DNA from 4 places in the Oceanobacillus sp. AG genome. Region 3 is predicted to be linked to each of the others. Evidence: riboswitches for the same ligand, from Rfam matches in the RefSeq annotation. Region 3 holds a riboswitch; each other region holds the start of a gene.

Region 1 (2,205 bases), on a different contig from region 3:
TGTTGTATAAGCCTCTTTATGGATGAGCTCCTTTTTATCATGATCATATGTTAAGATAACTTCGCCAACATACATACAATGCTTGCCAGCAGCAGTGAGAAGACTGTTGTTCACATATTCACCGGTCCGCAACAGATGGTGAGTATGCCCTCCAATAATAACGTCGATATCCGGGAATTTCCGCGCAATCGCTTCATCTTCACTAATTCCTAAATGGGATAGAAGAATGATAATATCCGCTTCTTTCTTTAAAGAGGCCAGCTGTTTTTCCAACTCTTCAAAGGGGGAAGTTAGGTACCAGCCGAGTAGCCCGTAAAAAGCATTGAACGGAGCAGTAAGCCCGATCATTCCGATCCTTAGTCCCGATTCCGTCTGGATAATTCGAGTATCGTGCAGCCATGCAGGTGGATTATGTTCTTTATGCTTCAAGTTCGCACAGACAACTTCAAATTCCGCCCCGTCGTATAAATGATATAAATCATCATGGGATAGTGTAATCCCTTCGTTGTTCCCAAGTGTGATGACATCATAACCGACCTCGTTTAAAAGCTTCACATTCGCCTTTCCCATCGAAGCCTCCGATATTGGATGAACACGGTCCATATGGTCACCAACATCAACTAAATAATGGGCTTCCTCCCGAGCGATACGATTCTTTTTCATATCCTTTAAATAGCCAGCTGTCCGCGGCCACTGGCTGAAATCACTATGCAAATCATTTGTATAATAAAAATAAAGTTTTTCCTTCATAAATATTGCTCCTTAGCCTAAACCGTCCATAATCAAATGGATTCCTATAAGAAACTATATCAGCGATTCTTCCTGATGCAAACTATTTTGCATATTCATTATGTATTCTTTATTTCTCTTGCATTTTCTGAATAGCTGTACTATTATATATTCAATCATTAAAAACTTCATAATTTTTTCTTATCAAGAGAGACGGAGGGATTTGGCCCAATGAAGTCTCAGCAACCAGCTTAAATACGTGAGCCCGGTGCTAATTCCAATTGACGGCCTGCCGTCTTGAAGATAAGAAGAGCGTACTTGTGTAGATACCGGGACCTTCTTCTTATAGAAGGTCTCTTTTTTATTACGAAGAATAGGGTGATAAGATGACAAAACAAAAGATTGAAAGTCGTTTAGTCCAATTAGGAAATCGATCGGATAAAAAAACGGGAGCAGTAAGTACACCGATTTACTTAACTACTGCCTATGAACATCAGGGTCTCGGTGAATCAACCGGATACGATTATAGCAGAACGAAAAATCCGACGCGAGAGATCCTGGAAAAGGGCATTGCCGATTTGGAAAATGGCTATGCAGGATTCGCCTGCAGTTCCGGAATGGCTGCCATTCAACTTGTATTATCCTTGTTTAAATCTGGGGCTTCCTTATTGTTTTCAGCGGATGTGTACGGTGGAACCTATCGTTTATTAAAGCAATATGAGGAAAAATACAATATAAAGGCATGCTATTCCGAGTTCGCATCGGTCGCTGCTGTAGAGGCATTGATTACGGAAAGTACAAAAGCTATCTTCATTGAGACTCCGACGAACCCGCTCATGGAGACAATTGATATCCCAACATATGCCGAACTCGCTAAAGAACATGATTTATTACTCATTGTCGATAACACTTTTTTAACACCTTATTTACAGCAGCCACTAGAGCTCGGTGCCGATATCGTCATTCATAGTGCAACGAAATATATTGGCGGCCATAATGATGTATTGGCGGGATTAGTCGTCGCAAAAGATGAAGATATTTCAGAACTCCTTGCAACGAATCATAATTCTTCTGGGGCAGTGCTTTCCCCTGCCGATTCTTTTTTAATTGTTCGAGGGATGAAGACACTTGGACTGCGCATGAAACGTCATGAGGAGAATGCGAAGAAAATAGTGGAATATTTAAATGTGCACGATGCAGTCGAGAATGTTCTATATCCAGGAGTTGGCGGGATGCTTTCGTTCCGTTTACAGGATGAAGCTTTAATTAATCCATTTTTACAAAATCTGCAGCTGATCACCTTTGCAGAAAGCCTAGGTGGTGTCGAAAGCTTTATTACATATCCGACCACACAGACCCATGCCGATATTCCGCTGGATGAGCGGGAAAGTCGCGGGGTCGATGACCGCCTCTTACGCTTTTCTGTTGGAATTGAGCATATTGATGATCTCATTTTAGATCTTGATACGGTTTTTG
Region 2 (2,205 bases), on a different contig from region 3:
ATCGAGCTTTATACCTTATCGAAAACATACAATATGGCCGGTTGGCGAGTAGGCTTTGCTGTTGGGAACGCGAAAATGATTGAAGCGATCAATCTCCTGCAAGATCATTTATTCGTTAGTCTGTTCCCCGCAGTCCAACATGCGGCGGCTGTTGCCTTAACTGCAGAGCAATCAAGTGTGGAGGAATTAGTCGAGCTGTATGAAGGGCGCAGGAATGCATTAATCGCGGCATGTAAACGGATTGGTTGGGAAGTTGAAGCTCCTAGTGGCTCGTTCTTTGCATGGCTGCCGGTTCCGAGTGGGTATACAAGTGAGCAATTTGCTGATTTGCTACTGGAAAAGGCTGATGTTGCTGTCGCCGCCGGAAATGGCTTCGGGACGTACGGGGAAGGTTATATCCGGATCGGTTTACTAGTTGATGAAGCCCGTCTTGAAGAAGCAGTCGAACGGATTGAAAAACTTAAACTTTTCTCTTAGTCTGAAAGATTACTAAAATAAGAGTTGACGACACGTAACTTTTGCTGTAGTCTATATCAATATAATTAAATAGTTTTATCTCTTATCAAGAGTAGCTGAGGGACTGGCCCGATGAAGCTCGGCAACCTTTTTATGTCAACCATAAAAGAGGTGCTAATTCCAGCAAAACGTGATGTTTTGAAAGATAAGAGAGGACCTCTGAATACATACAAAGCCTCTCTTTCTTTAGAAAAGAGAGGCTATTTTTATTGTATAAGGAACTATAAAGTAAAAGTGTTGTGATAACTTAGGTGTCCAGGGCCAGCCACGTCCGCTCTGCGCCCAGCAACTAGCAGATCTTTTGGTGGGACGAGCAGTGCGCAGTCCCAAACTTCACACTCCTCCAATCGATAAGTCAACATCGGCTCTCTACGTTCGCCGTGTTTCCTTTATCTCATTCCGGAGTGCTCCAGTTTGTACGTTGCTACGACGCACAGGATGTGCTAGTGCAGGTGTTGCGACAGGACGTCGCGTTTTTAACCTGCAAGGGCGCTTCCGCCTTTGTTTATACCAACTATTTCTTAATCTAAAGACAATTGGAAGGGAAAGGTAGATAGATGATCAAATTAGAGAACATCACGAAGGTATTCCCATCTAAAAATGGGGATGTTACAGCGGTAAACAATGTTAACCTTCATGTAAAAAAAGGTGAAATCCACGGTGTCATTGGCTACAGTGGTGCCGGTAAAAGTACCTTGATCCGGCTCGTCAATTTACTAGAAAAGCCGAACAGTGGAACGGTAACGATCAATGGTACAGAGCTAACAGCCCTATCAAATGAAAATTTGCGGAAAATGAGACAGAAGATCGGAATGATTTTCCAGCATTTCAATCTCATGAAGACTGCAACCGTTTATGAGAACGTAGCAACACCACTAAGACTTCTAGGGCTTAACAAAACAGAAGTGAAAGAACGTGTAGAAAAATATTTGAAAATTGTTGATTTAGCAGACAGAGGGGACAGCTACCCTTCTCAATTATCTGGCGGACAGAAGCAGCGGGTCGCCATTGCACGCGCATTATCACAGGAACCGGAAATCCTGCTGAGCGACGAGGCGACAAGTGCCCTTGACCCCGAAACAACGAATTCAATTCTTGATTTACTCCTTAAGATTAACGAAGAACTGGGGATAACCATCTTACTCATTACCCACGAAATGAGTGTCATTCAGAAAATTTGTGATGACGTTTCGGTTCTAGAAAATGGAGAAATCGTTGAACAGCGCTCCAGTATCGAATTGTTCACCGATCCCCGTCATAAGACGACAAAGAAGTTTTTAGATACGATTTCCCAGCGTAAATTATCCGCATCACTCATCAACCAATTGAAACTAAATGGTACGGTGACAAGCCTAACATTTATTGGAGAGAGTGCCGGGGAGCCTTTACTTGCACAAGTGATTGAGAAGTTTAAAGTGAAGCCGAATATTTTAACGGCGAATATTATGGAATTGAAAAACGGGATCGTCGGAAATCTGATCATTCATCTTGTTGGTGAACAGGAACAAATCAATGCCTCCTTAACGTTCTTAAACGATCAAGGGGTCGTGACAGAAGAAGTGGAGGGTGAATAAATAAAATGGAAAACTTTATCGAACAATGGCTGCCTATTATTGGCCAAGCTATCATTGAAACGTTTCAAATGGTCATCATTTCCTTATTTTTTGCGATTTTGATTGGGGTGCCTTT
Region 3 (2,205 bases):
TTTGCCGAGAATATGTACGTCGCCTTCTGTGAGTTTCATTAACCCTACCATCATACGGATTGTCGTTGTTTTCCCGGCACCATTTGGTCCAATGAAGCCGAATACTTCCCCTCTATTAATGGTAAAGGAAAGGCCTTTAATGATTTCTTTATTGCCGATACGTTTTCGGACATTCGTCAATTGCATTGCAATTTCGGTCATTCTATTCCCTCCTCTATCGTGTTCTCTAGGTGGTACGGAAAAAGGGGTGGGAAAGTTTCATTTTTACTGATTTTGGTAATAATATATTCAAAAAGATGATCGGCAGAAATGTTTTTCTAGCCGATCATCTTTTACTGTAAGGGCACTTCCGCCTTTGATTTAAGGGGAGCTATGCTTTTATATTACCCCATACTTTTTTTGCTTCTGTGCTACCTCACTGAATGAAGTTTCACTTTACGAATAAACCAAGAATACTCGTGACTTCAGTTGTGAGAGATTTAATTTAGGGTAGTATTGCGAACGATCGTACAGGAAATCCACTTGCTTTTTCAGGCTTTGGAACGATATTGAAAATGATGGCACCTTTTGTTGGAACTTTATCCAGATTGGTTAGCAGTTCGATCTGATAGGTGTCTTGCTCTAGTACGTAATATTCTCCGATGAGTCTGCCGTTTTTTGCAGCGTCGATAGCGGAGTCGGTGTCAAAGGTTTCGTGGCCGACTGCTTTGATTTTTCTTTCTTCAAATAGGAATTCGAGAGCGTCAATTCCCCAGCCGGGAAGATGTGGATTACCGTCTTCATCCTTATTCTCAAAACGCTCTTTATCTGGCCAACGCTTGCTCCAATCGGTACGTAAGGCGACAAATGTGCCTGCTTCAATTTCACCGTGGACTGCTTCGAACTTGAGGATATCTCCTTTCGTCAAGGTGAAGTCATGGTTATGTGCTGCTTCCCTTGATTTATCAATGACTATGAGCGGTAAGACAAGTTCTTTTAATTTAAGTTCATCAAGGTAGCGCTGATGTCTTACGAAATGAACTGGAGCATCGATATGAGTACCGTATTGTCCGGCAAAAGAGAACTGTTGGGCAAAGAACCCATCGTCATGGTTGTAAAGTGTCTTGAATGCGGCGTCATCAAATGCTGCAAAATGCGGTGAATCAGGGCCGAAAGTGTGAGTCAAATCAACCCATTCTTTTTCTTTCAGTAGTGAGATTGCTTTTTGTAATTCTATTGCTGCTTGTATTGTCGTCAATTTCATCCCCCCTAAAATTATAAAAAACCCTCTTCTTGAAATAAGAAGAGGGTTAGGTAGCATATCTGCCGGCTCTTCTTATCTTCGAGCAAATGCATGCTCCTGGAATTGGCACAGTACTCCAAAAGCCTGTTGCCGAGGTCTCAAAGGGCCAGTCCCTCCACCTCTCTGGATAAGAAAAAATATTAAGAAATTAGTTAAATAATAGAATATACCGAAACCAGAAGAAAGTCAACACTTAATTCGGGGACAGGGGGTCAGAGCATCTGTCCCAGTTTACCGGCAAAAAATAATTATTTCATAAGGGGTTGTTTGGGCTGGAATACTCTTTGTTGCTGCACCATAAACAACAATTAAATTTCTCCTAGCAGGGTTTTGTTTGAAGTCTTGCCCGTTTGTTAATTGCATCTGTGTATCAGGACCGATATTTAGCTGCAAAGAGCCGTCACTGCTGATTAATTGCTCATTAAAATAACTTACCTTTACTTGGCTATATGGATTTTCCTTCACGATAACTAATGCCCGGTATTGCGGTGGATAAATTAAAATTGTGGCTGCATCCCCATCATAATAACCGGTGATCTGATCTCCGACTTTGATTTTTTCCTGATATAGAAAGAACGTATCTGGTCCTGCAACGAAGTTTACGACAGCACCGGCATCATTCTGAACAGATATAAACTTGTAACAACCGAAATTATCATTAGGCGGATACATCGGAAAGTCATCTACACTTGTGACGCGGCCGGTAAATGATTTGAAATTGATTCTACTCACTGGAACCACTCCTTTTTATAAAATTAGCCCACAATAGTTTATGAGAACTTAGGTTAAAAGTGCTGGAGTGGGACAAGTGCTCTGACCCCATGTCCCAGTGGGACACGGGGGTCAGAGCACTTGTCCCGATTTCTATACAGGGTGTGTTGGTTATGATTTAATGGAAATAATGGAAAAGTTATTGAGGTTGT
Region 4 (2,205 bases), on a different contig from region 3:
GATAGGCCGAAAAATAATGCCACGTCACCCTCTTGACCAACGTTCGCTGAGCAGTGCATCGATAGAACATCCTGCTGTGGCAGCAGATAGTTCATTACAGAGAAAATCGACTTTTTAATTTCCCCTGCATATTCCGTTCCCCCGATTAATACGACACGCTTCTTGAAGGAAATGATGATGAATGTCTCTGAATTCGTCCCATCTTCTGCAGGGTCTGCTTTAAAATGCGGTGCTGAAATAACCGTAAATTCTGCTTGATGTGTTTTAAGTTCTTCTTCTGTAGGTGTTATAAATAGTTGACGGGCAAAAAGATTATGCCAGGCAAATTCGTTAATTACTTGGATCGGTAAACGATATTTTTCATCCGCTCCAGCAAAGCCTTGGAACTGATAAACTTCGTCCTTTTCCATTAAGTAATTTACTACCTTTTCGTGTAACTTATCAAAGGAAGCTTCATCGATCGGTTGATTCACTGGACCCCATTCAACCGTATCTTCCGTAATCTCGTCTTTAACAATAAATTTGTCTTTCGGTGAACGACCTGTATATTTACCTGTAGTTGCAGTTACTGCTCCTGTTGAAGTTAGAACGCCTTCATTTCGATCTAACACGCGTTCCACCAGACGAGCTACTGAATAGTTTCGATTCAAATTCTCGTGTTCTAATAGTTGGTTTGTCAATGATTTCTCCACCATTTTCATTCTTATTCTCCTGCCTTTTAAAAGGTTTTGTTGAAGGAAGACTGCAAACTTCCTCCTTATCGCTTATCTTAAATCTGACATTAGTATAACACATTAAATGGAATAGTCCATACTAATTGAAAAATTTTTTGAGAACTGTCGGTAACCTATTTTAGTTCGTTATCATTTTTGTTGGAAAACGATTTCAATATGTTGTTCTATATTTGATTGTAACAAAGAACAGACAGTATGAAAATAAAACTGGTAAAAAATAATGAAATATGATACGCTATTTTTCAGTAATCGATTATTAAGTAACGAATCCCTTTTAAATAAGGTTATAATAATTTCAATTCTTATTCAGAGCTGGTGGAGGGACAGACCCGGTGAAGCCCAGCAACCTCACGATTTGTGAAAGGTGCTAATCTGTTGCAAGGAATTTTCCTTGAACAATAAGAGTGAAAGGCTAATTAATCCTTTCCTCATACTTGCGGGAAAGGATTTTTATTTTCATGCTTTGAATAATGGAACGAATGGAGATTGGGTTCCGTTACATATTACAAAGGAGAGAACAAGCCAAATGGCTGCAAATGCAAATCGTCGTTTATTTACTTCAGAATCAGTAACAGAGGGACATCCTGATAAAATGTCGGATCAAATATCTGATGCGATACTGGATGATATTTTAAAAGAAGATCCAGATGCACGTGTGGCATGCGAGACAGTCGTTACAACGGGAATGGTGCTCGTAGCAGGTGAAATCACAACTACAACTTATGTAGATATACCGCAAATTGTCCGCCAGACGGTGAAAGACATTGGTTACACCCGAGCAAAGTATGGCTTTGATTATGAAACTTGTGCCGTCATGACTGCAATTGATGAGCAATCACCTGATATTGCCGGTGGGGTCGATAAGGCACTTGAAGCAAGAGAAGGGAAGATGGAAGAAGAAATAGAAGCAATCGGAGCAGGTGACCAAGGATTAGTGTTCGGTTATGCGACGAAAGAGACGGAAGAATATATGCCACTTCCAATTAGTCTTTCCCATAAGCTTGCAAGACGTCTTTCCGATGTAAGAAAAAACCGGGTATTGGATTATTTACGTCCAGATGGGAAGACACAAGTTACCGTCGAATATGATGAAAAGAATCAACCAGTTCGTGTGGATACAATCGTTGTTTCTACTCAGCATCATGAAGACATTCCGAATGAACAGATTATTTCTGACATTCGAGAGTATGTTATAAAACCGGTTATACCAGAAGCGCTTTTAGATGAAGATACAAAATACTTCATCAATCCATCTGGCCGCTTCGTGCTTGGCGGTCCGCAAGGTGATGTCGGCTTAACGGGCCGGAAGATCATCGTGGATACGTACGGAGGCTACGCACGTCACGGCGGAGGTGCTTTCAGTGGGAAGGATCCGACAAAGGTGGACCGTTCCGGAGCTTATGCAGCTCGATATGTAGCGAAAAACATCGTGGCGGCAGGGCTTGCTGCAAAATGTGAAGTACAGCTTGCT

What was found. Region 3 has a riboswitch for S-adenosylmethionine ahead of GN217_RS12735 (cyclase family protein). Riboswitches for the same ligand answer to the same signal wherever they lie in the genome.
Region 1: another riboswitch for S-adenosylmethionine. It lies ahead of GN217_RS10805 (methionine biosynthesis PLP-dependent protein); the one in region 3 lies ahead of GN217_RS12735 (cyclase family protein).
Region 2: another riboswitch for S-adenosylmethionine. It lies ahead of GN217_RS00720 (methionine ABC transporter ATP-binding protein); the one in region 3 lies ahead of GN217_RS12735 (cyclase family protein).
Region 4: another riboswitch for S-adenosylmethionine. It lies ahead of metK (methionine adenosyltransferase); the one in region 3 lies ahead of GN217_RS12735 (cyclase family protein).

The regions. Positions count from the first base shown of each region.
Region 1 is NZ_WOWT01000018.1:15,866-18,070, reverse strand. Features, by position in the region: gene GN217_RS10810 (bifunctional metallophosphatase/5'-nucleotidase) at 1-750, opposite strand, end outside; SAM riboswitch class I at 928-1,039, shown strand; gene GN217_RS10805 (methionine biosynthesis PLP-dependent protein) at 1,116-2,205, shown strand, end outside.
Region 2 is NZ_WOWT01000002.1:157,631-159,835, forward strand. Features, by position in the region: gene GN217_RS00715 (pyridoxal phosphate-dependent aminotransferase) at 1-477, shown strand, start outside; SAM riboswitch class I at 557-668, shown strand; gene GN217_RS00720 (methionine ABC transporter ATP-binding protein) at 1,074-2,090, shown strand; gene GN217_RS00725 (methionine ABC transporter permease) at 2,096-2,205, shown strand, end outside.
Region 3 is NZ_WOWT01000023.1:9,114-11,318, forward strand. Features, by position in the region: gene GN217_RS12730 (ABC transporter ATP-binding protein) at 1-201, opposite strand, end outside; gene GN217_RS12735 (cyclase family protein) at 485-1,237, opposite strand; SAM riboswitch class I at 1,313-1,416, opposite strand; gene GN217_RS12740 (hypothetical protein) at 1,514-1,954, opposite strand.
Region 4 is NZ_WOWT01000008.1:8,042-10,246, reverse strand. Features, by position in the region: gene pckA (phosphoenolpyruvate carboxykinase (ATP)) at 1-695, opposite strand, end outside; SAM riboswitch class I at 1,034-1,139, shown strand; gene metK (methionine adenosyltransferase) at 1,261-2,205, shown strand, end outside.